Regions from separate parts of the Thermodesulforhabdus norvegica genome, predicted to be linked through region 2. Evidence: riboswitches for the same ligand, from Rfam matches in the RefSeq annotation. Region 2 holds a riboswitch; each other region holds the start of a gene.
The links. Region 2 has a riboswitch for cobalamin ahead of cbpB (peptide-modifying radical SAM enzyme CbpB). Riboswitches for the same ligand answer to the same signal wherever they lie in the genome.
Positions count from the first base shown of each region.

Region 1: it holds a riboswitch for cobalamin, as region 2 does, so the genes downstream of both, cobI (precorrin-2 C(20)-methyltransferase) here and cbpB (peptide-modifying radical SAM enzyme CbpB) in region 2, are expected to answer to the same signal.
Region 3: it holds a riboswitch for cobalamin, as region 2 does, so the genes downstream of both, BM091_RS01365 (TonB-dependent receptor plug domain-containing protein) here and cbpB (peptide-modifying radical SAM enzyme CbpB) in region 2, are expected to answer to the same signal.

Region 1 is NZ_FOUU01000003.1:21,325-28,355, forward strand. It holds gene BM091_RS06195 (insulinase family protein) at 23-2,953, opposite strand; gene BM091_RS06200 (cytochrome c3 family protein) at 3,131-3,556, shown strand; cobalamin riboswitch at 3,625-3,805, shown strand; gene cobI (precorrin-2 C(20)-methyltransferase) at 3,908-4,660, shown strand; gene BM091_RS06210 (class I SAM-dependent methyltransferase) at 4,739-5,356, shown strand; gene BM091_RS06215 (ferritin-like domain-containing protein) at 5,442-5,915, opposite strand; gene BM091_RS06220 (acyl-CoA thioesterase) at 5,930-6,385, opposite strand; gene BM091_RS06225 (NAD(P)-dependent oxidoreductase) at 6,414-7,031, opposite strand, start outside.
Region 2 is NZ_FOUU01000001.1:514,816-521,846, reverse strand. It holds gene glnE (bifunctional [glutamate--ammonia ligase]-adenylyl-L-tyrosine phosphorylase/[glutamate--ammonia-ligase] adenylyltransferase) at 1-2,265, opposite strand, end outside; gene kdsB (3-deoxy-manno-octulosonate cytidylyltransferase) at 2,294-3,037, shown strand; gene cbpB (peptide-modifying radical SAM enzyme CbpB) at 3,071-4,447, opposite strand; cobalamin riboswitch at 4,726-4,946, opposite strand; gene rsxA (electron transport complex subunit RsxA) at 4,972-5,550, opposite strand; gene rsxE (electron transport complex subunit RsxE) at 5,566-6,153, opposite strand; gene rnfG (RnfABCDGE type electron transport complex subunit G) at 6,157-6,711, opposite strand; gene BM091_RS02475 (RnfABCDGE type electron transport complex subunit D) at 6,713-7,031, opposite strand, start outside.
Region 3 is NZ_FOUU01000001.1:272,352-279,382, reverse strand. It holds gene BM091_RS01380 (DUF2149 domain-containing protein) at 1-336, opposite strand, end outside; gene BM091_RS01375 (MotA/TolQ/ExbB proton channel family protein) at 278-949, opposite strand; gene BM091_RS01370 (DUF2162 family putative transporter) at 946-1,719, opposite strand; gene BM091_RS01365 (TonB-dependent receptor plug domain-containing protein) at 1,730-3,757, opposite strand; cobalamin riboswitch at 3,872-4,061, opposite strand; gene BM091_RS01360 (DUF3450 domain-containing protein) at 4,323-5,108, shown strand; gene BM091_RS14025 (MotA/TolQ/ExbB proton channel family protein) at 5,105-6,565, shown strand; gene BM091_RS01350 (MotA/TolQ/ExbB proton channel family protein) at 6,553-6,972, shown strand; gene BM091_RS01345 (ExbD/TolR family protein) at 6,976-7,031, shown strand, end outside.

The DNA of each region.
Region 1 (7,031 bases), on a different contig from region 2:
CCCCGGTTTTGTCTGATGCAAGTCAGCCTTCAATTGCTACCCTTTCTGCGTCTTTTAAAAGGTCTGTTCGTGCACTTTCTATTGAATCGGCAGGTCCCAGGACACAGAGATGAAGGTTCTGCGACCATTGTCTGAGCAATTCCGCTGCTCTGTAGAAATCTTCTCTATCGGTCTGGATAATCGCCTTTCTGAGGTTTCGTCTCATTTCTTCGGTTTCTCCCGTCAGATAACGGACTAAAGAGACGTAAGCCCTTGCATCGGGGAATAGGGGCGGATCGACTTTTCCAAAGGTGCCTATAACCGCAGGAGTAATATCTTCATCGCCCAGCTTTTCAGGGGAGATGCTTTCATGACAGTTCCTCATTATGTCAACCGTCTTTTCGAGATGGGGATCACGGTATGATGTCATAACCAGAATGCCCGAAGCGCGGTCGAAAAAGCAGTGAGCACCGTAGGCTCCTCCCTGAACGCGTATCTTTTCCCATAGCCATCCGGTTCTCAGGTAGTTTAAGACGACCAGAAGAGTACCGTCGTCGGGTTTTACGGCTCCTGCACCAAGAGGTGCCCCCGAAGCCACATAATGGACCTGAACGGGCAATGTAAAAGCTTCTTTCGGAGGCAGATCCTTAAAATTCCATGAAAGAGAGCCACTTTCGGGAATGTTTTTGCCGTCCCCGATTTCCGGCAGCAGTTCCCTTTCCAGACTTGCTCTCGTTGCGGTCAGAAGATCTCCGTCTGCCGTTACGGACACGACCATCCGGGATGTTTTAAAAAGATAATCCCTCAGGGCTGAAAGGTTTTCTTTAATCTCGGGCCACTTCTTGTCGAAATTGTCAGCCAGGTTTTTCACAAAGAAGTATTGACTCAATCCCGAAAGCTCTTCCTTGACGCGGTCGGGCAGGGTAAAGTGTCCCCGGACTCTTCTCATGGCCATTCGATGTCCCTCGGGAATGATCCTCTGATACCTCAGGGCCTTATGGCGAAGAATAATCTGAAAGATACGGTCCCGGTTGTTCAGATCTACTTTACTTATCATGTCCCGGAAGATTCTCAGTAGCTCGGGAACTTTCTCGGAAAGAGCCTTACCCCTGAGTAGTAGCAGATAAACCCCTGACGGGTCACTGAAGGAATTCCTGACAACTAATTTCGGGCGTATGCCCCCCGTATGACGGGCTATTCGCTCGGTAAACTTTACGTAGTCTTCGTCGGTCGTACCCGCTTCAAGAAGAGCTGAGCAAAAAAGAGGCAGATAGGAAAGATGATCCTGTGGCATTCCGTCAAACTTGAAACCTATGTCGATATATACGATACCGTTCGTTTGAATCGGGTGGAGCATCATGAGGGGGTTCGAGGAGTTTTCGATGATCCGGGGTAAGGCGGGATGTTCTGGGCTGAGGTCATTCCTGCTCAGCCGCGGGATTTTAGCTATGTCTTCGGGACGATCCGGCTGATTCTGGTAGGTTACAAGAGCTTTTGTCTTTTCCAGGAAGTAAATTTTCGTCTCCTTCGTCCATCCTTTCGTGGCTTCTTCGAGCTTTGCCTGGAGGCGTTCCTCCATTTTCCGCAAAAGATCGGGATCCGGCTCGAGAATGACCAGGGATTTTCGGTCGTTCTGAAGGAAGTACTTCTCTAGGAGTTCTGAGAAGTAATGAGGGTTCTCCGCATAAAGGTCTTTTATCCTGTTGATGGGTTTTTCAAAGGCCACGAGAGCCAGAGGATCGTGATCATAGAGCCAGGTAGTAAGAGCACTGAGCATCAGGATGAGACCTCTTGGGTAGTTCCCGGTATTACCCTCCCGGTAGGCGAATTCTACCGTGTTGAGGGCGGCCTCTACGGTAGATCTTGGAATGCCGTCTCGGATGAGCCCTCTAATGGTATCCTCTATCAGGTTGACCATGTCGTCTATTGCGGTTGAAGACATGCCTTTGAGGCCGATGGCAAAGTACATCCATCGCAGTTCTGTCTCCAGGCCCCCACCGGCAAGATCCTCGCCCAACCCTGACTCTATGAGTGCTCTCCTCAGCGGAGATCCCGGAGTGCCGATCAGGATGTGGTGCAGTATCTGAAGCGAAAAATTTGTGATCCTTTCGTGTGTTTCCGGCAGTAACCAGTTGAGCGTTGCATAGGTTTTACGATCCAGGTTGTCACCGGGCGTTGCTGCATATTTTTTTTGTACTTTCCGTAAACCCGTCCAGGGCTTCAGGTCCGGGATTGAAGAAGGAACGTGGGTCGCCGAAAAGCTTTCCAGATAGGAAGCGATGTGGCTGAGTTCGGCGTCAGGATAACCGTTTCCGTAGAAGAAGATGCGGGAATTGCTGGGGTGGTAGAATCTTTTGTGGTAGGCAACGAAGTCCTCGTACGAGAGATTCGGAATCTCCAGGGGGTCTCCTCCGGAATCGAAGGAATAGGGGTGATCGGGAAACAGGGACTGCTGGATGGTTTCTGCGAGAACTCTCTCGGGTGATGAGTAAGCCCCTTTCATTTCGTTGTAAACCACCCCGCGAATTTCCGGCTTTTCGCTGGGATTCTCCACATGATAGTGCCAGCCTTCCTGGAGAAAGATTTCTTCCCTGAGCATCGGGAAAAAAACTGCGTCGAGGTACACATCCACGAGATTATGAAAATCCTTTTCATGTGTACTTGCCACGGGGTAGCATGTTTTGTCGGGATAGGTAAAGGCATTCAGAAAGGTTTGGAGTGAGCCTTTGAGAAGCTCGACGAAGGGTTCTTTGACCGGATACTTGCGGGAACCGCAGAGTACCGAATGTTCCAGTATGTGAGGAAGTCCGGTGGCATCCTGAGGGGGCGTTCTGAAGGTTATTCCAAAAACTTTGTTTTCGTCCCCGTTTTTTAACAACAGGATATCTGCCCCTGAAGGCTTGTGGGTGTATCTAAAGGCGCTGGTGCTCAGCTCAGGGATCTCCCGCTCGTCTATTTTTTCAAAACCCTCCATAAATCCACCTCACTCTGCCGTCTTTTTTATACGGATTTTATGAAATACCCTCTGGCCGGAGTTGTCGGCAAGAATTTTCCTTCCGGCTTCACTTGACACCGCGAGAAAAATTTCACTAAAAAGTAGGCCGAAGCCGTCACAAGAACTAACTTTTATTGCTTTCGAGAGGAAGGTACCATGAAGAAACTGGCTTTTTTGATGGTTTTTGCAATACTTTTTGTCTCTTCGCCAAAGGGTTTTGCTCAGGAAGAGGAGATTATTATCAACTCATCGCTCTACCCGAAGCATACAATGCCCCTTGTAAGGTTTCCTCACATGCTTCACTTTGATGATTTGGGTTATGATTGTACGGAGTGTCATCATCTTTACAAAAACGGCGAAAATATCTGGACCGACGGAGATGAAACGTCCTGTCAGGTCTGTCATAACGAACCGACGGTGAAAAACGAAAAGAGGCTTCCTCCTCCTCAGCAAAAACTGAATCTGAAGCTTTCTTATCACGGGCTCTGCATTGACTGCCATCGCAAGTACAATCACGAAAACAACACCAAAGCAGCTCCCATAACGTGTCAGGGCTGCCATACGATAAAAGAAGGGCAGTAGCCCCGGCTTTTTGTCTCTCTGGCCTTTTCTTATCGTTGACTGATAAGAAAGGATTAATGTAAAAGGCAAGTGCTGTTCTGTTGTCAGGTGCCCGGTAGAGGGCTTAAAAGGGAAGTCCGGTGAGAATCCGGCACGGACCCACCGCTGTGAGCGGGGACGAAACCCGCAGAAGGCCACTCCTTCAGGGGGAAGGCGCGGGGAGTAGGAAGATCCGCAAGTCAGAACACCTGCCTGACGACGAGAGGCTCTCACCTCGGGGATGAGGGTGAGCCCGCAGTTCTGAGGATGGAAATGGGGGATCCTTAGAAGTCGATTCCTTCTAAGGATTTTTATTTTTAAGGGGTATGAGAAATGGTGGGAACTTTCTACGGAATAGGGGTTGGTCCCGGGGATCCCGAACTCATTACCGTTAAGGCCGTAAGAATCTTGAATCGGGTATCTTATATCTTCGCTGCGGCCTCCTCCAAAAATAGCTACAGCCTGGCACTCGACATAGTGAAACCCTACCTGCCTCCGGAAACCCCTGTGGAATATCTTTACTTCCCGATGACTTACCATTCGGATACCCTTGAAAATTCATGGCACAAAAACGGCCTGAGGGTGGCGGAGGTCTTGAGAAGCGGTAAGGATGTCGCCTTTGTTACTCTCGGAGACCCCCTGATCTACAGCACATACATATATTTGGTGAGAGAACTCTATAACCTGCTGGGAAGCGTAAAAATCGAAACCGTTCCGGGCATCACTTCCTTTCAGGCGGCGGCTTCTGCCTGTACGGTGCCTCTGGTTGAAGGTGAAGAATCTCTGGCCGTAGTTTCGGGAGCACAGGGGGGAGAACATCTCCGGAGAATGCTTGAAGTTACAGACAACGTGGTTTTACTGAAGGTTTACCGGAACATAGACGCCGTAATAGATGCTCTGGAATCACAGGGGCTGGAAAAGAACGCCTGTTTTGTCAGCCGGTGCGGCCTGGAGGGGGAATCCATCTCGTACGATGTAAGATCCTTACGGGGGCAAAAGCCCCATTACCTGTCTCTTATGATAGTGAAGAAAAAGCTTCAGAGTGTTTCTGCCTCTGATCTGCCCGAAGTTTCTTCCGCACGGTGAAAAAGGCCTTTTTATCGTGTCGACGGTTTGTAAGGTCTGCTGGGGTTGAGTGTATGGGCGAAGGTAATAGGGGGTGTCATGACTTCGAACCACTATTTCGACCGGGTTGCTTCTGATTGGGATCGGATGAGGCGGGGTTTTTTCTCGGAGGAGGTCAGAGAAAAGGCCATTTCAATTGCGGGTGTGCGAAGCGATGCCGTTGCTGCCGACATTGGAGCAGGCACGGGTTTCATCACCGAAGGGCTGGTCAACAGAGGTTTGCGTGTGATAGCGGTTGATCGCTCCGGAGCAATGCTTGCCGGGATGAGAAGGAAGCTGGCAGGCGTTAGCGGGGTTGATTATCTGGTCGGAGAAGTGACGGAGCTACCCATCTCCGACGAAAGTGTAGATTACGCCTTTGCCAATATGTGTCTTCATCACATAGAATTGCCGTATCGGGCAATTAAAGAGATGGCGCGAATTCTCAGACCAGGGGGTAAACTTATTATCACCGATCTGGATGAGCATTCCCACGACTTCCTGCGGATAGAGCATCACGATGCGTGGTTGGGATTTAAAAGTGAGCACATGAAGGAATGGTTGGCGGAGGCAGGGCTGAGAGAGGTTTCGGTGAAAAGTCTGGGCGAGAACTGTTGTGCCCAACCAGATTGTGGATGTGCTTCTGTCGGCATATTCATAGCTACAGGCCTAAAGTGAATTGACCTTATGCTACGACAAATCGGTTCGGGCCGGTGAAGAGCAAGATCCTTTCGTGAATTAATGAGGATTTGCAATCCCCGGATTATAAGCCTGCCAGTAGCCGGTCAAGATGTTCAACATGGCCCCGCTCTTCATCGATTATTCTTTTTATGATCGACAAAACGGTTTCATTATCGACGAGCTTTCTGAGGAATTCGTAGAACCTGATAGAATCTTCTTCCACACCACGGGCTATCCCGATTATATCCTTCGGCTCCGATGCGCTGAAGGCACAGGCCGGGTCGAATGAAAAAAGCCTGTTGCCTATAGCTTCGACTATGTACCAGGATCCCACCTTCTCTTTTATGTCGATGTCGGTGCCCTGCAAAAAAGATTTTTTCATTTCCATGAACATCTTTCTATGTTCCCGTTCGTCTTCCGCAAGCTTTTTCCACAGGTCGGCCACTTTTTGAGGCATTCCGCAGGATCTGGCATGCTCTGCAGCCTGCCTGTAATAGGCCTCGCCGTTTTCTTCAAGCCTCAATGCCATTTCGAATATTTCCGTCATCGTAAACATACTTCTTTTCTTCCCTAACGGCGTCTTATTTCTACGGACGGCTCTATGGCCTTTACGGCTTCGAAGAACTCTTCCGGAAAGTTGGTTCTCTGTTGTTTGCCGTAGTCGTAGGCCACAATCAAACCCGTTCCGACGGCAGCAATTGCTTTCTGTTTCGTGCTGTACACCCCGTACTCCTGCTCGGCTTCGGAATCGCTGACCCACAGCATGCGGCAACCCACTTCGATTATGTCCGGGTACCGAAGAGGCCTTATGTATCTGCAACTAGTCGAAGCAAGAATTGGCCCCACACCCTTCTCTTTCATTATCTTCATAAGCGGGGTTCTGTCAAAATACTCGATTCGTGCTGTCTCGAAATAACGAAAATATATCACGTTATTCACATGCTGGAATGCATCCATGTGACCCCACAAAACGGGTAGAGTGATCCTTACGGGGAAGTCTTCAATCTGGACGAATCTCCTGGCCACTTTATCCCCCTTGTCGTAGCTTTCCAGATTACGAAAAAATCTTTAACCCTGAAAGATGTTCCAGTGCAAGGATCAATGCGTGAGTGCCTTTGTGGCCGTGCCCCTGGGCTCTGGCTGCTACATAGAGCTGGCGCGCCAGAGAAAGACCGGGCAGAGCGAGATTCATTCTTTCGGCTTCTTTTAATGCAATTCCCAGGTCTTTTATGAAGTGCTCCACAAAAAACCCGGGGTCAAAGTTCCTGGTCAGTATCCTGGGCGCAAGGTTGTCCAGGCTCCAGCACGCTGCGGCACCTCTGGCAATGGATTTTAAAACTTCCGTCAGGTCCAGTCCGGCTTTGTATCCGTATAACAGAGCTTCGCAGATGCCTATCATGGTTCCCGCTATGACAATCTGATTGCACATTTTTGTGTGCTGGCCTGACCCTGCCTTTCCCTGATAGACGATGTTCTTTCCGAGTATTGTGAGCAGAGGATGCACGGTCTCGAAAATTTCACGATCGCCGCCCACCATTATGGAAAGCGTTCCTTCTCTTGCTCCCACATCGCCTCCGGACACCGGAGCGTCCAGAAAATGAACCCCTTTGCTTTTTGCTCGCTCGTAAATGGTACAGGCAAGAGCCGGTTCCGTTGTGGTCATGTCGATCAG
Region 2 (7,031 bases):
AGAAGCGTATTCCCAGGGATCGGCCTGATCCTGATAGTATTCATCCCAGGCTCTTCTGGTAACCACAAGAGGTCCGTAATTTCCAGAGGGGCGCAGACGCATATCCACCTCATAACCGGGTCCTTCTTCAAGATTTATGGAGAGAAGCCTGACAAATCTTTGCACCAGTTTTACCGTTTCTTCGGGTATCTGTTCAAGACCTTTGCCGTTATCGGCGAGTTCGGCGGAGAAAACGAACATGAGGTCAAGGTCCGAATGGTACCCCATTTCTCTGCTGCCCAGCTTTCCCAGTGCACATACGCAGAGCGGATAGGCTTCGGGATTAATTCCAAGCCGTTCGCAGGTAATCCTGTAGGTCTGATTTACAAAGTATTCGGCAAGACGGGTTAGCTCGGTTCCGATTATTTCCGGTCCCGGGTTCTTCAGGATGTCCTGCAGGACAATCGTGAGAAGGCGTTCATTTTTAAAACGCCGGAGCCACTGGATTTTTTCCTCAAAAGCCGGAGTTGACTCCATTACGGCACTGCACTCAGATGACCAATCTTCAAAGTCCTGAAAGGTGTCCTTAAGATTTTCGGCAAGGCCGGGAAGATGAATCAGAATGTTTGCTGCAAAAGGGCTTCGTATCAGCGCCTCCAGAGCTCTTTGAAGTGTCCGATTGGATTGATGTCTTCTGCTTCCTCCAAGAAAAAACTTTACCAAACCCGGTCTTCGAAGTACGCCTTCCATGAAGCGGATTATTTTCACCGCTGCAGTTTCAGCGGGAAAGGAATTTGGAAGCTTGCAAACCAATGTTGAGCTCCTGTCGGCAACTACGGCAACGAAGGCTTTTTTCTCCTCCGAAAGCTCTTTAGAAGCCGACCACTTTTCAATTATTTCCTTAATACACCTCGAGTTTAAAGCCTCTGTTTCTTCCTCCTCTTTCGGCACTTCTTCGCCTCTACCCCCGTATCGTGTGAACTCTTCACCAAAGAGAGAGCGGAACTGGTTGTTAACGAAGTCGGTCTGGTTGTGAAGATGTTTTATAAACTGCTCAATGTAGGGTCCGACCTCCTCGGAAGGGTGAACCCTCATAACGGCACGAACCAGCTTTTCCATTGCCGTTGCGGACCTGGGGATCTTGTGGCTCTGAACGTTGTTCGCAAGCTGAATCCAGTGTTCCGTCCTCCTCAGAAACTCGTAGGCCTCGCTCAGCTTCATAGCCACATCTTCCGGAAGGATTTCTTCCTTTGCAAGTTTCTTAAGGGCCTTTAAGGTTGAAGCCTCACGAAGGTCCGGTTTTCTCCCCCCGTATATGATCTGAAGAGCCTGCACTATGAATTCTATTTCCCTTATGCCACCAATGCCGAGTTTAACGTCGTAACCCGGCCCGGGTTTTGTGGGAGGTGTTTCGGAAAGAATCCTGTCTCGCATCCGCCGTATCTCGTCCAGCGCCTGAAAGTCGAGAAAACGACGGTATATGAAGGGCTGAACTTCCCTTATCAGGTAATTACCCAGACTTATGTTACCGGCAAGGGGGGAGGCCTTGATAAGAGCAAATCTTTCCCAGCTCTGACCTTCCACAAGGTAATGGTGTAATGCAAAGGGCAGAGGGACGACCAGTTCCGAGTCTTTTCCGCCGGGTCTTAAGCGCAGATCTACTTTGAACAGCCGATCACCCTCCACGATGTCGTCCACCAGATGAACTAAGGCATGGCATAAACGGGTTAGAGTTGAGACGACTTCGTGAAGCAGGCGGTTGGATGAGGTCGGATCCATCTCGTATATGAACATAATATCCACATCTGAAACAAAATTCAGTTCGTGGGCTCCCAGCTTGCCGAGTCCGATTACCGCAAGGGATAGATTTCCTGATTTTATTTCATCAATAAGCAAAACCCCGTTCCAAAGATGGGGAAATTTTTCGAGAAATTGGTAAGCCGTTTGAAATGCAGCGCAGGCGAAATCCGATAGCTGACCCGTTGAACTCTGGAGGTCGTCCAAACCGATTAGGTCCCTCAGGGCGAGTCTCAGGAAATGTCTTTGCTTCACCCGCCTCATAGCTCTGGCTACCTCGGCCAGAGAAGGAGCTTCACCGATTTCTTTCTGAAAATCCCTGTGAACATCCAAAAGCGAAAAGCTTCTTCTTATCGATTTCTGATCCCATAACCATTCAGAGTATTCCGGAAATCTCTGAAGGAGGGTTTTCGCATAGTTGGAGGCCAGTTCCAGGGCTTGTCTTTGATCGGAAGGATCCGTAATATCTAGCTGGGCTTTTTCGGACATCGAGGTTCCTCCACATTAAGAGGTTTTCATGGCAACTTATGTCTTTATACCGGCAAGGTACTCTTCGACAAGGCTTCCCGGAAAGCCTCTTTTGAAGTTGGCGGGGAAGTCCTTATTAAGGTGGGTTTACGAGGGATGCTCCCGGAGCCTGAAAGCCGATAATGTGATAATAGCCACGGATGATGAAAGGATTCGTGAGGAAGCCGAAAGCTTCGGTGCATCTGTCGTGCTGACCAGTTCCGAACACTTGTCCGGGACCGATAGAATAGCCGAAGCGGCCGAGAAGTACGGTTGCCGCGACGAGGACGTCATTATTAACGTACAGGGTGATGAACCCACGGTTGACGGGCAGATTGTGGACGATTTGATAACGGCTTGTGTGGAGTATCCGGAATTCTCCATTATTACGCTGGCCTATCGATCAAAATCAAAAGAAGAATTCCTGAATCCCAACACCGTCAAGGTTGTTTTTGATAACGAAATGCGAGCTCTTTACTTTTCCCGTGCTCCGATACCACACGTCAGAGACGACACGTCTGATAATCTGGTCTGGTGGAAGCATCTGGGGTTTTATGGTTATCGTTACGGCTTTTTGAAAACTTTTGTGAAGTTGCCACCGGGTAAGCTGGAACAACTTGAGCGCCTGGAACAGCTCAGAGCCCTTGAACGGGGCTATTCCGTTAAAATTCTTCCGTCTTCACGGGATACAATTTCTATAGATACGCCGGACGATGTTGAAGAATTTCTCAGGTACCTGAAAAACAAGAAATGAAAGGGTCCGACCTAAATCGGACCCCTTATAGACCTAAGGCAGGATCTGAGAAAAGGTTTCCTCCGTTTCTTCCTCCCAGCCGTCCCAAAGGAATTCTTTTTCTTCTCCGGACGCTATTACCCTGAAAGCGTATCGAACCTGCTCCTCGTAAAATTTGCAATAGGGGGCCGGAGCATTGAGTTTTCCGTGAAGAGAGTACACTTCGGCAGGGCAAGGAGCGCCGCAGAAGTGTTTTATGGCGCACCTGAAACAGGGGGCTATGTCTTCCACCTTGCGATTCGTAACCTTGAGGAAAGGTTCGGATTTAAGGGCATTTTCAACAGGGTCTTTTAAAAGGTTTCCTCCACGGAATTCGGGAAATCCCACGAATTCACTGCAGGGAAAGAGATCTCCCCGGGCCGAAACCGCAAAAAAGCACCTGCCTCCGCCACATGGCGATATGTCGCACATGAGCCTTCTTGTCGTGGGGCCGAGAATCCCGGCCAGGACGTTGGCAAAATTAACCACCACAATTTTGAATCCCTTGCGGTCTCTTACGGTTCTCGTCTGGTCTAGGGCACGGCAGAAGTATTCTGCCATAATGGAGTCCTCGGGTTTAAGTTCTCTGCCTCCCCGTTGAGTGCATCTTACGGGGTTAAACATCACCATTTGAACGCCCAGATCTGCAAAGAAGTCAACCATCTGCGGTAGAAGATGGACATTTTCTCGGGTGACCGTGGTAATGACATTGTAGGCCGGATATTCTCGAAGCATCTCCAGCACTTCGAGGATTTTTCGGAATCCCCCCTGACCGCTCCAGTTCTTCCGGGTTGTGTTGGCAACCTCTTCAACGGGGGCATCTAGAGACAGCCCGATTCCGGTGTTCCGTGATGTCAGGAACTCCACTGCTTCGCGATCCAGAAGAATGCCGTTTGTCTGTATGCCGAACAGGAAATCATCACGAAAATCCTCAATTGCCCGGAAAACGGCGTCACGGGCGATCATCGGTTCGCTTCCGTGGAAGATAACTTGAGGTTTAACCTTCGGGGGCAGAGTTTTACCGAAATATTCCTTCAGGACATTGAGGGCCCTGGAAACTTCTTCGGAGGTCATTGTTACGCCGTTACGCCGAATTTCCTCCGGAATATAGCAATAAGTGCAGTTAAAGTTGCATTTTTCCGTGGGGTTGAAGTACACGGCCGAGGGAGTAAGGTTAAATCGGAAATTATCCATTTCCTCGGCGAAACTTTGCCGTTGGTCCATGTATTTTTCTGCAAAGTCGCCGGCCAGTATATCACCCAACGAACTTGATTCACTCAGGGCCCAGAAGCCTGTGTCGGGGTCAATTACGGCGACCTTGTCCTTGAGGCCGATGTCGATTACGCTGAAGTGTGGTCCATAACCGGTGTTTGCGTAAAGCGGGATTGTCATAGTGGTAACTTTCCTCCCCGAGTTTCTAATTCGTCACGGCAGGCCACGGCCTGCCGTGATTCCCGATTAGTGGTCGGTAGCTAGGTTACTTTTTGGGAGTCAACAAAATGTAGTGGGAAAGCCCGGTTCCGGCAGCAGAACGGCAGCGACGACGGTAACTGATGACCTTTGCCTTCATGTCAGTACCTCCCGTTACGGTTTTGGTTTAAAAGAAAAACCCGGATCAACCACACACCTACAGCGTGATCGATCCGGGATCCCTTTGCCATCAGGATTGCCCGCTAACGGCTTCGACAGGTCTTCTGGCTCTCGGATCATCCGGGATGGCCACAGCCTTCCCATTCTGCTTGAGCAGAACAGTGGCCGGATCCGGAAAGCTAACTCCCGAATCCCTGGGGTGACCTCCCGTCCCCGATCACAGCGGCGGGTCCGCCACGGATTTTCACCGTGTTCCGGGATGCCGAAGCCTTAGCTACGCTCTTTCAACTCCGTAAATAACGCAAGTATGAAAAAAGGTCAAACTTCTATTCAACCATTCCAAAAAAGCCAAAAAAGGCCAGAGCAAGCAAACTTGCAGTAATTAAGCCCGATGAAGTACCCCTGAAATGCCGGGGTACGGGCTGAAGAGCATACCTTTCACGAAGCCCAGTCATCAATATCAGTGCCAGACCGAAACCAACGGCAGAGGCAATGCCGAAGACAACACCCTGGGCAAGGTTATACTCCTCGTTAATGGCTATAACAGCCGCACCAAGCACGGCGCAATTTGTTGTAATCAAAGGCAGGAAAATCCCCAGCATTCTGTAGAGAACAGGCACTGACTTTTGCAAGAACATTTCCACAAGTTGAACCAGCGATGCGATTACCAATATGAAGGCAATGGTGCGAAGGTATTCAAGACCAAAGGGAACGAGAATGTATCTGTGAACACACCAGGTTATGAGATTGGCCAGCGTCATGACGAAGACGACGGCCATAGCCATGCCGGTAGCCGTGTCCATTCGGTTGGACACGCCCAGAAAAGGACAGTTACCGAGATAACGTATCAAAAGGATGTTTTTTACAAGAACGGCACTGATAACAATCAACAAATACTCGTTCATGGCCCGCTCACTCTCTTACTTTTCGCTGATGGCGTTCATAATTGCGAGAATAACACCCAGACACAGAAAAGCCCCCGGGGCTTTTATCAGGAAACTCAAAGGTTCAAAAGATGCCCCCATAACGGCATGCCCGAAGATTGTGCCACTTCCGAAAAGTTCTCTTATAGCTCCGAGCACCGTAAGCGAGATGGTAAAACCAAGCCCAATGCCGAGCCCATCGGCCAGAGACAGAATTACCCCGTTTTTTGAGGCAAAAGCCTCAGCTCGACCTAGAACGATACAGTTAACCACGATTAAGGGTATAAAAATTCCAAGCACCTTGTATAGAGGATAGAAGTAAGCCTGCATGAGCAATTCCACCATAACAACAAAAGTTGCAATGACAACGATGAAGGAGGCTATTCTAACTTTAGAAGGTATGATCTTACGCAGAATTGAGACTATAAAATTGGAACCCACCAGGACGAAGGTTGTGGCCAACCCCATACCAAGCCCGTTTTCGGCCGCTGTGGTTACGGCAAGTGTCGGACAAAGCCCGAGAACAAGCCTGAAAGGAGGTATTTCTTTCCACAAACCCTTTGTGAATTCTTTTGCAACACTCATAGGTTAAAAAACCTCCCCCTTGATCTGAGAAAAGATTTCACTTGCCTGATTTACCGCAGTAACGACAGCAGTACTGGAGATCGTGGCCCCTGATACGGCGTTTATCGTACCACCCTGTGCCGACAGTTTTATGGGAGGTGTCTTGTCTCTGAACTGAGACGTAAAGACATCTTCCGTAACCCTTGCTCCCAGTCCGGGTGTTTCCGAATGTCTCATTATACCAATTCCCACAAGAGTACCATCAGGCTTAAATCCCACCATGACCTCTACCGGACCGCCGTAACCAGAAGCAGCAGCATCCAACGCCACGGCTATAACCTGACCACCCTTTTTGGCAGGAAAAACGGTTTTGGTTTCCTCTCCTACCTTGACCTCCATACGATCCTTTATGGGATCGTTGTCATAATCCAGTACCGAGAAAACTGCTCTGATGGAAGGTTCCTTCACGAATTTGAGCAACTGATAAGCCCGTGCCTCCCGGGTTGCATCGTTCAGGAAGGCAAGGGTAAAACCCGATACGGCGCATATGGCCGTAAGTACGACGACCATCTTTACCATGTCACGCAAGGCCCTCTACCCTCCCTATTGGTTTGGTTTTCATCCTGTCAAGAAGAGGCGCCACAGCATTCATGAAAAGAATCGCAAAGGGCACCCCGTCCACATAAACACCCCAGTTTCTTATGATCATGGTCATGATGCCGCAACCCAGGCCGTAAAGTACCATCGGCGCAGGCTTAAGAGGCGTCGTGCCCTTTTCGGTGGAAAGAAAGAAGGCACCCAGCATCATCCATCCGGAGAAAAGGTGGAAAATAGGGGAAGCATACTTGGCGGGGTTTATCATCCAGAAGATCAGTTCAAAGCCTGCCGCTCCGATCAAG
Region 3 (7,031 bases), 240 kb from region 2:
TACATAAACCATAGTGCCGTCCTGAAGCCGATAAGCCGTTCCCAGTCGTTCGCCCAGCCCTTCCGCCTTTTTGCCGGTAACCCTCATTGCCCGTATGTCCCGTCCCTTCTTGGTGATGATCTCGAGCTGTCCCCGTGCATCCTTTTTCAGAATGGTAAACTCCGACTTTTCACTGAAGAGATCCGTCAAACCGTAAGCCGTGAAAAGGGTGAGGAGCAACCCGACGATAAAGACCAGCCCGAGGTCAAAAAGATTGGCGACGCCGACCAGGGGGTCTTCAGGATCGGGATCGGACCGGCGCAGTAACTTCGTGCTTTTCAAATAGCTCGGCTTCATCGACGGTGTCCCTTTCTTCGTCGTGTTTTCCCGTGATAAGTTCGGCCAGGTACTCCATCTGCAGGCAGTCTGCCTCTATCCATCGGCGCCTGATCGTATGTATCCAGTAGGCCAGACCGCCCTGAGCGAGCCCCACTACCGTTGTGGTGAAGGCAATGACGAGATCGGAAGAAAGTCGCCCGATGTCGCCCCGGGAGAGTGCAGCGAGGCCTGTTCCCATGGGAATGAGAGTGCCCATGAGTCCGAGCATAGGGCCTGTACGGACGACCAAACGCAGCCAGTCCAGGGAACTGCGGGCTTCTTCTTCGGCACTGACAAGCAGATAAGCAGTGTGAGGATCCCCGGCGGAGTCCCGCCGGACCTGAATCTGCCTCAGGCTTTCGTAAAATGCGGCTACTCTTGATGACCTCAAGAAAAGAGTAATACGGCGGTTTCCGTCATCGATCTCAATGGTTTTCTGAAACCGCCTTCTGGCGATCCATTCCCCGAGAAATGCCCCGCACTGGGCACAGCTCCACAGCGTGAGGATGCTCAGAAGAAGCAAAACAGGATAGAGCAGTGTGCTTGAAACAAGGTAAATAAAAGATGTGAGAAAGGCCCCTAAAAAATTCATAGCCCTACTCCTTTTCGGCTTTTTTGAACCGGCAGGCCCTGACGGACAGCAGAGAAAGCCCGAATAAACCCGCCGAAAAATGCCAGACCTGCCGCGATCAGGACGGGCAGGGTTTTGCCCAGGGTAAAGGCTGAGAGTTCCCGACCGGTGCTTACTATGCGAAAGACTCTCCGGGCATCTTCAAGGGAAGGGCCCAGAAAAAGAGATCCCAGCGTGTAGGCCGCAACGCCCATCATTGAAAATCCCAGAATCAGATCAGGATGTGCTTTCAGGGCGGAAAAAAGCCCGGCCGTTATCAACCCGGTGCCGATGAAAAGGGCCCATGCAAGAAGTATAACCTTCCAGCCGGATGTCTGAAGATAGACGAGAAGGACCGCAAGAGAGCACGAGATGGCAAGGAGGCATACAGGACAGGGGATCACAAGGGCAAGCCAGGCCTTTCCGGCAGAAGCGACTTCACGAGAAGGTCTTCCCAGAAGAATCAATCCCCAGACGAACAGACCCAGGGCAAGACAGACATGAGCCGTTATGCCGTGATGGGCCAGATTGTTCAGCACGGCTCTGACCTGGTCTGACAGGCAGGGTCCTGTAAGTATCGATGTCATGGCCGAAATCAGCGCAAGGTATCCCAGTGAATAGCCGATGAGAAGACCTGCCACAGCCCTTCTGCTTTTGCGGGTTTTAAGCCCGTAAGCCAGTCCCGCCCCTGTTTTGGCGGCGAAAACGGCAAGGGCCAGAAAGAGGCCAACAATGAGAGCCCTAACGGACATGCCTGCCTCCCTAGAACCTGAGTTTAAAGCCTCCGATAACGGTCAGCCCCGGCATAGGGTATCCATCTGCGTAGGCGTAATCCTTGTCGGTCAGGTTATCGATCGTCAGATAGGGATGAAGATGATCGAAGATGTGAAAATCCAGCCGGAGTGAATAAATGGTGAAACCGCCTTTGTCGTAAACGGTTCCGTATAAGGGTGATGTGTAGTCCCAGTTCTGAACTTTTTGAGGACCATGGTAGTTCGCCCATATGTTCAGGTCTGCATAGCGGTCAAAGTGAAACCGAAGCCCGGCGATCAGATTGGCCTTTGATACATAGGTAACGGTATCGGTACCGAGGTCCTGTGCCGAGCTTTCGTCTTCAAGCTCACGGGAGAAATAGTAGATCCAGTTTACATAAGGGGTGACGGTGGCATTAAAAGAACCAAGAGAGAATGCGAAGTCGCAGGAGGCATATCCGTCCATGCCGGTAAAGGTCGCCCCGTCAACGTTTCTGTAGGTGGTCCAGGTGCAATCGCCGTCAATGCACGTTGTAAATCCGCCGACAATGCGATCCGTGTAGTCCGTGTAAAAGACGGAAAAACCCAGCGACGCCTTGCCGTAAACCGCATCGACCCCCAGCTCATAGGTCGTGCTCTTTTCGGGCTCCAGATCGGGATTTCCAGCGATCTTTGTCCAGCTCCCCTGAGCAAACCTACCGGCCAGCTCATCGGCCGTAGGTGCCCGAAAGCCCGTTCCGATGTGACCCCTGGCCGTCAGCCAGTCTGTGAGGTCGAAGCTTGCGCCGACCCTCCAGCTTACGTCGTCGAAGCTTTTATCTTCGGCCGTAACCTCAAGCCCCGGAGTTTCTTCCAGGCTTTCGTCGAAAAGGTCGTATCTCAGGCCGGCATAGATATTGAGACGGTCAAAAAGGGAAATTTTTTGTTCCCCATAAAGAGCATAATTGTCGTAGCTTGTGTCGGGAGACCATGGTGCGACACCCGGGGGGACGTTCCAGGAATCCACTTCGATGTGATCGAAATCGCCTCCGACGATTATCCTTCCCAAACCGAAAGCAGGTACGGCAACATGGCCTCGAAGACCCTGTGTTTCGGTTTCTACAATGTGGTTGAGATATCCCCAGGCCTGAGCAGGATCGTTCCAGGAGCTTCTGTCGTAAACGCTGTAGCCACTGATGTGCCACGAAAGACCTAGTTCGTCCGCGCCGCCGTCATAACTCAGAGCACCGTAGCGCCGCAGTATGCTTTTATAATCGTCGTAGTCAGGACTGTAGGTAGCGCCGGGCGTCCCCACATCCCAGGCCCTGAAGTATTGGCCGACGAACATAATACGGTGACCTTCTGCTGGCCTTGCCGTAAGGCTCAGGGAATAGGCTTCGTCAGAATAGTGCGTGTTTTCAACCCTATCGCCGTCTCCATCGTTATAGTCATCGTCCTGATGAATTTGCCTTGCGCCGAAGGATATACCAATTTGATCTCCGGAAAGTCCTCCTGATGCGGAGAGACTGCCTTTTTTTCGATTCCAGCTTCCGTATTCAAAGCCCGCTTCAACGGTGGGTTTTCCCCTGCCTTCTCTCGTAATGATGTTGATCACGCCGCCGAGGGCCGCAGAACCGTACATGACCGATGCGGGCCCTCGAAGAATCTCGATTTTTTCAACATTTTCCAGAGGAACGGCCGATATGTTTCCCGTCCCGGCCCTGTGACCGTCAATGAGCACGAGGACACGACCTTTGATGTCCGTTCCGTGCGTGTCTGTACGGAATCCGCGAATATCAACAGAGGTAAGTGATCCGGGGTATCGATGAAAATGGGTAGGGAGCTTCTGAATGAGCAGCTCTGAAAGGTCTGATGCGTGTGATCGTTCTATTTCTTCCCGGGTGATGACGTCGACCCTTACAGGGACTTCGTGACTCGGTGTTGGAACCCTGGTTGCGGTGATGACCAGAGGTTCCATCTCAAAAGCACGAGAGGCATGGCAACAAAAAAGGTTGAATCCCAGGGACAGAAAGGCCACGAAGACCGGCAGGACTCGCATAATGATTCCTCCTTGGGTTTTTAATTTATAAAAAAAATCCTTAGAGCCTGCGCCCTAAGGATTGCACCCTGCTTTCTTCATCCCTGGGAGCCGCTCGGGTCCTTCCTCGAACCCTCAATCGGCCGGTATCAGGCAGGTCTTCTGACTCACGGATCTTCCTACTCCCCGCGCCTTCCCATCCCGATCATCGGGACAGTGGCATTTTGCGGGTTTCGTCCCCGTTCACAGCGGCGGGACCGTCCCCGATTCCCACGGGGTTCCCTTTTAAGCCCTTAGCAGGGGCACCTGATACCGCTAAACTTCAAAATTTCCGTAACTCCTATACCTGATGGAAACATGAAATGTCAACACTGTTTTCTGGTATCCTGTAGCGACCCGACACAGTTTCGTAATGTGTTTTGATGGCAGGTGCGTTTATCCTCTTGACATCCACCAATGCGCTAAAATAACATCAGGCGAACCGAAGAACGGTTCCGAAAAACCGGGGACAGGAAAAAGGCCACGAAGGCCCTTTCCGGAAAAGGGAAGGGAGCGTGGCCTTTTGATTTTATGGAGGTCGGCTGCTATGTGGTTGAAATGTAATGCTTTCTTTGTGATCACGATACTGACGGCAGGTAATGTTGGTGCTTCTACCGGGACTCCTTCGGGACTGTATGCCGCTCTGACCAAGGCAATATCCGATGAAAAAGATGCCGCCCGAGCCTGGGAAGAATGGGAAAAGGAGCGAGCTGCCCTGGAGCAAAAGATTGTAAAGCTCAAAATGGAAATCGCCTACCTGCAGCATGAAAAGGAGAAATACGAGAATTACCGGGACACGGCCAGGACCAGGTCTGAGAAACTGGAGCAACAGAGAGAAAGTGCGCAGGAGTTGATTTCGAACCTTGAGAGGTTTCTCTACGATGCGACAGATAGGCTTGATGAAGCCATAAGGAATGACCTACCCTTTCACAGAGAACAAAGGCTCAAGAGGCTGACCGATCTCAAAGCAACCCTTGCGGATTATTCGATTTCTCTATCGGAAAAGACCCGAAAGGTTCTTGAAACTCTACTTGCGGAAGCTCTTTACGGAAGGTCGGTGGAAGTCTACGACGGCATGCTCAAAGAGGGGGATAAAGAGCAGTACGTGCAGTTTTTGCGGGTGGGCAGACTTGCACTTTTTTGTGGGCCTCCTGATAGGTCTTTTCTTAATTTTTATGATCCCGTGAGTCATACATGGAAGCCTGTTTCCGGTGATTTAAGAGACCGGGTTCTGGAGGTTTTTGATCGAGTACAGAGGGGAGACTCCCTGGAGCCTTCCCGGGAAGATACCTGGTTAGTTATTCCGGTTGCCGGTGAAAGGGCTGAACGATGATCTCACAACCCCTGAAATTCTCCGTGCTGTGTCTTCTTATTTTGTCAGTAATGCAGGGAACTCCGAGAGCTGAAGGCCTTTCCTGGAGGACTCTTTCAAAGGAGGTTGAAAAAGAAATAACACTGTCCGAAGAAAGGACCTCAAGGGTTTTCGGGCAGATCGAAAAGGAGCGAAGTGCTCTGCTTGAAGAAATCGCGACGCTTGAAAAAAGGGCCGGAGCTCTGAGAAGTGAAGTAGAGGGTCTCAAGAGTGAGTTTGAAGCATTGCGGAAAAATGAAGAAGAATTCCGTAAAGACCTTTCGGAGCAGCAGGGTGAAGTGGCCGAAATACACAGGCAGATTCTTTCATGGCAGGACGATTTTGCAGGTCTTTTCGACAGAAATCCTCTGGTCATGTATCACGGCGGTTTAAAGGACCTGCGGGATAGATTAAATGAACCGGACTACGTTGTAACCATGGAAGATATCAGGTCCCTGGCGGAAGCGCTCTTTACGGAAATCACGCTTGGGGGACTTGTAGAGAAGGTCGAACTTCCCATTTACGGCGATGACGGTCAGGAACGAAATGTGACGGCTTTGAGGGTCGGAACTTTCTGTATTTTTGCCTTATCCAGTGACGATGTCAGGCTCGTCAGACTGGGTCCCGGCAATTCTTTTCTGCTTTCAGGTTATCCCCTTCCGGCGGAAATCTCACGGACCGTAAAAAACTTTCTTGATAAAAACGGCGGTCCTGTGCCGGTCGACATAACGGGGAAAAAGGCTTACGAGAACGTTTACGAAGCCACAGGCAATCGCCTCGTCGAATGGTTTAAGTCGGGCGGGGTCGTTATGTGGCCGCTTCTGCTTATAGCGCTCATATGTGCGTCCATTTTTATCGAGAGAGTCTGGTTTTACCGGAAGCAAAAGCCGCTCGGCGAAGAAGCATGGACGCGTATTATGGATGCGGTTCGTTCGGGCAAATGGGATCGATGTTACGAGATCTGTAAGGGATTAGGGTTTTCTCCTGCGGCAAGGATTGTCGGCAACATAGTTTCGGCGTATTCAGCTTACTTTCTCTCAAATCCGACCAGGGCTGAAGTGCCGAGAGTTGAAGATATCGTTGATGAAGCCCTTTTTAAAGAGACGGGACGCCTCAACCGGTTTCTTTCGACACTTACAACCATGGCTTCTGTTGCTCCTCTTTTGGGTCTTCTCGGGACGGTATGCGGAATAATCGAAACCTTTCAGGTTATAACGGTCGTTGGAACCGGTAACCCCAGGTATCTTTCTGCCGGTATTTCCGAAGCTCTTGTAACGACGCAATTTGGCCTGATGATCGCCGTTCCCGTCATAGTAGCCCATCATTTCCTGGAGAGATGGGCAGACAGATTGACGACGGAGGCAGAGGAAAAAAGTTCTCAGGTTTGCGGGATTCTTACGGAATGGGAACAAAGGGAGAAAGGGTCATGGGCGAAATAGTCAATTCTCTGGTTTCCTACTTTCAACAGGGCGGCCCCTGGATGATAGCTCTGTTCGTTTGTTCTGTATGGACCTGGGCGGTTTTTGTGGCTTCTGTATTTCCTAAAGCTCGGAAAAGGTCGGATGCAGTGTCTGTCGGTACTTTTGAACAATTGGAAAGAGCAAGTAATACCCTTGTAGTCCTTGCCGTGGTGGCTCCGCTCATCGGGCTTCTGGGAACGGTCTCCGGGATGATTTCGGCGTTCAGGGTTCTTTCTTCCTGGATGGGTATGAATCCCAGAAATCTTGCTTCTGCAATATCTGAAGCTCTTATCACCACCCAGACGGGGCTTACTATTGCGGTTCCGGCGATGCTGGGAGCCCACATTTTTGAACAGAGTCGTGAAAGAATCAGAAGGAAATGGTGAATCATGAGTCACGTTCTCAGGAGAAAGCGTTTTCAGCGCCGTGGCGGAGTGGAAATCAA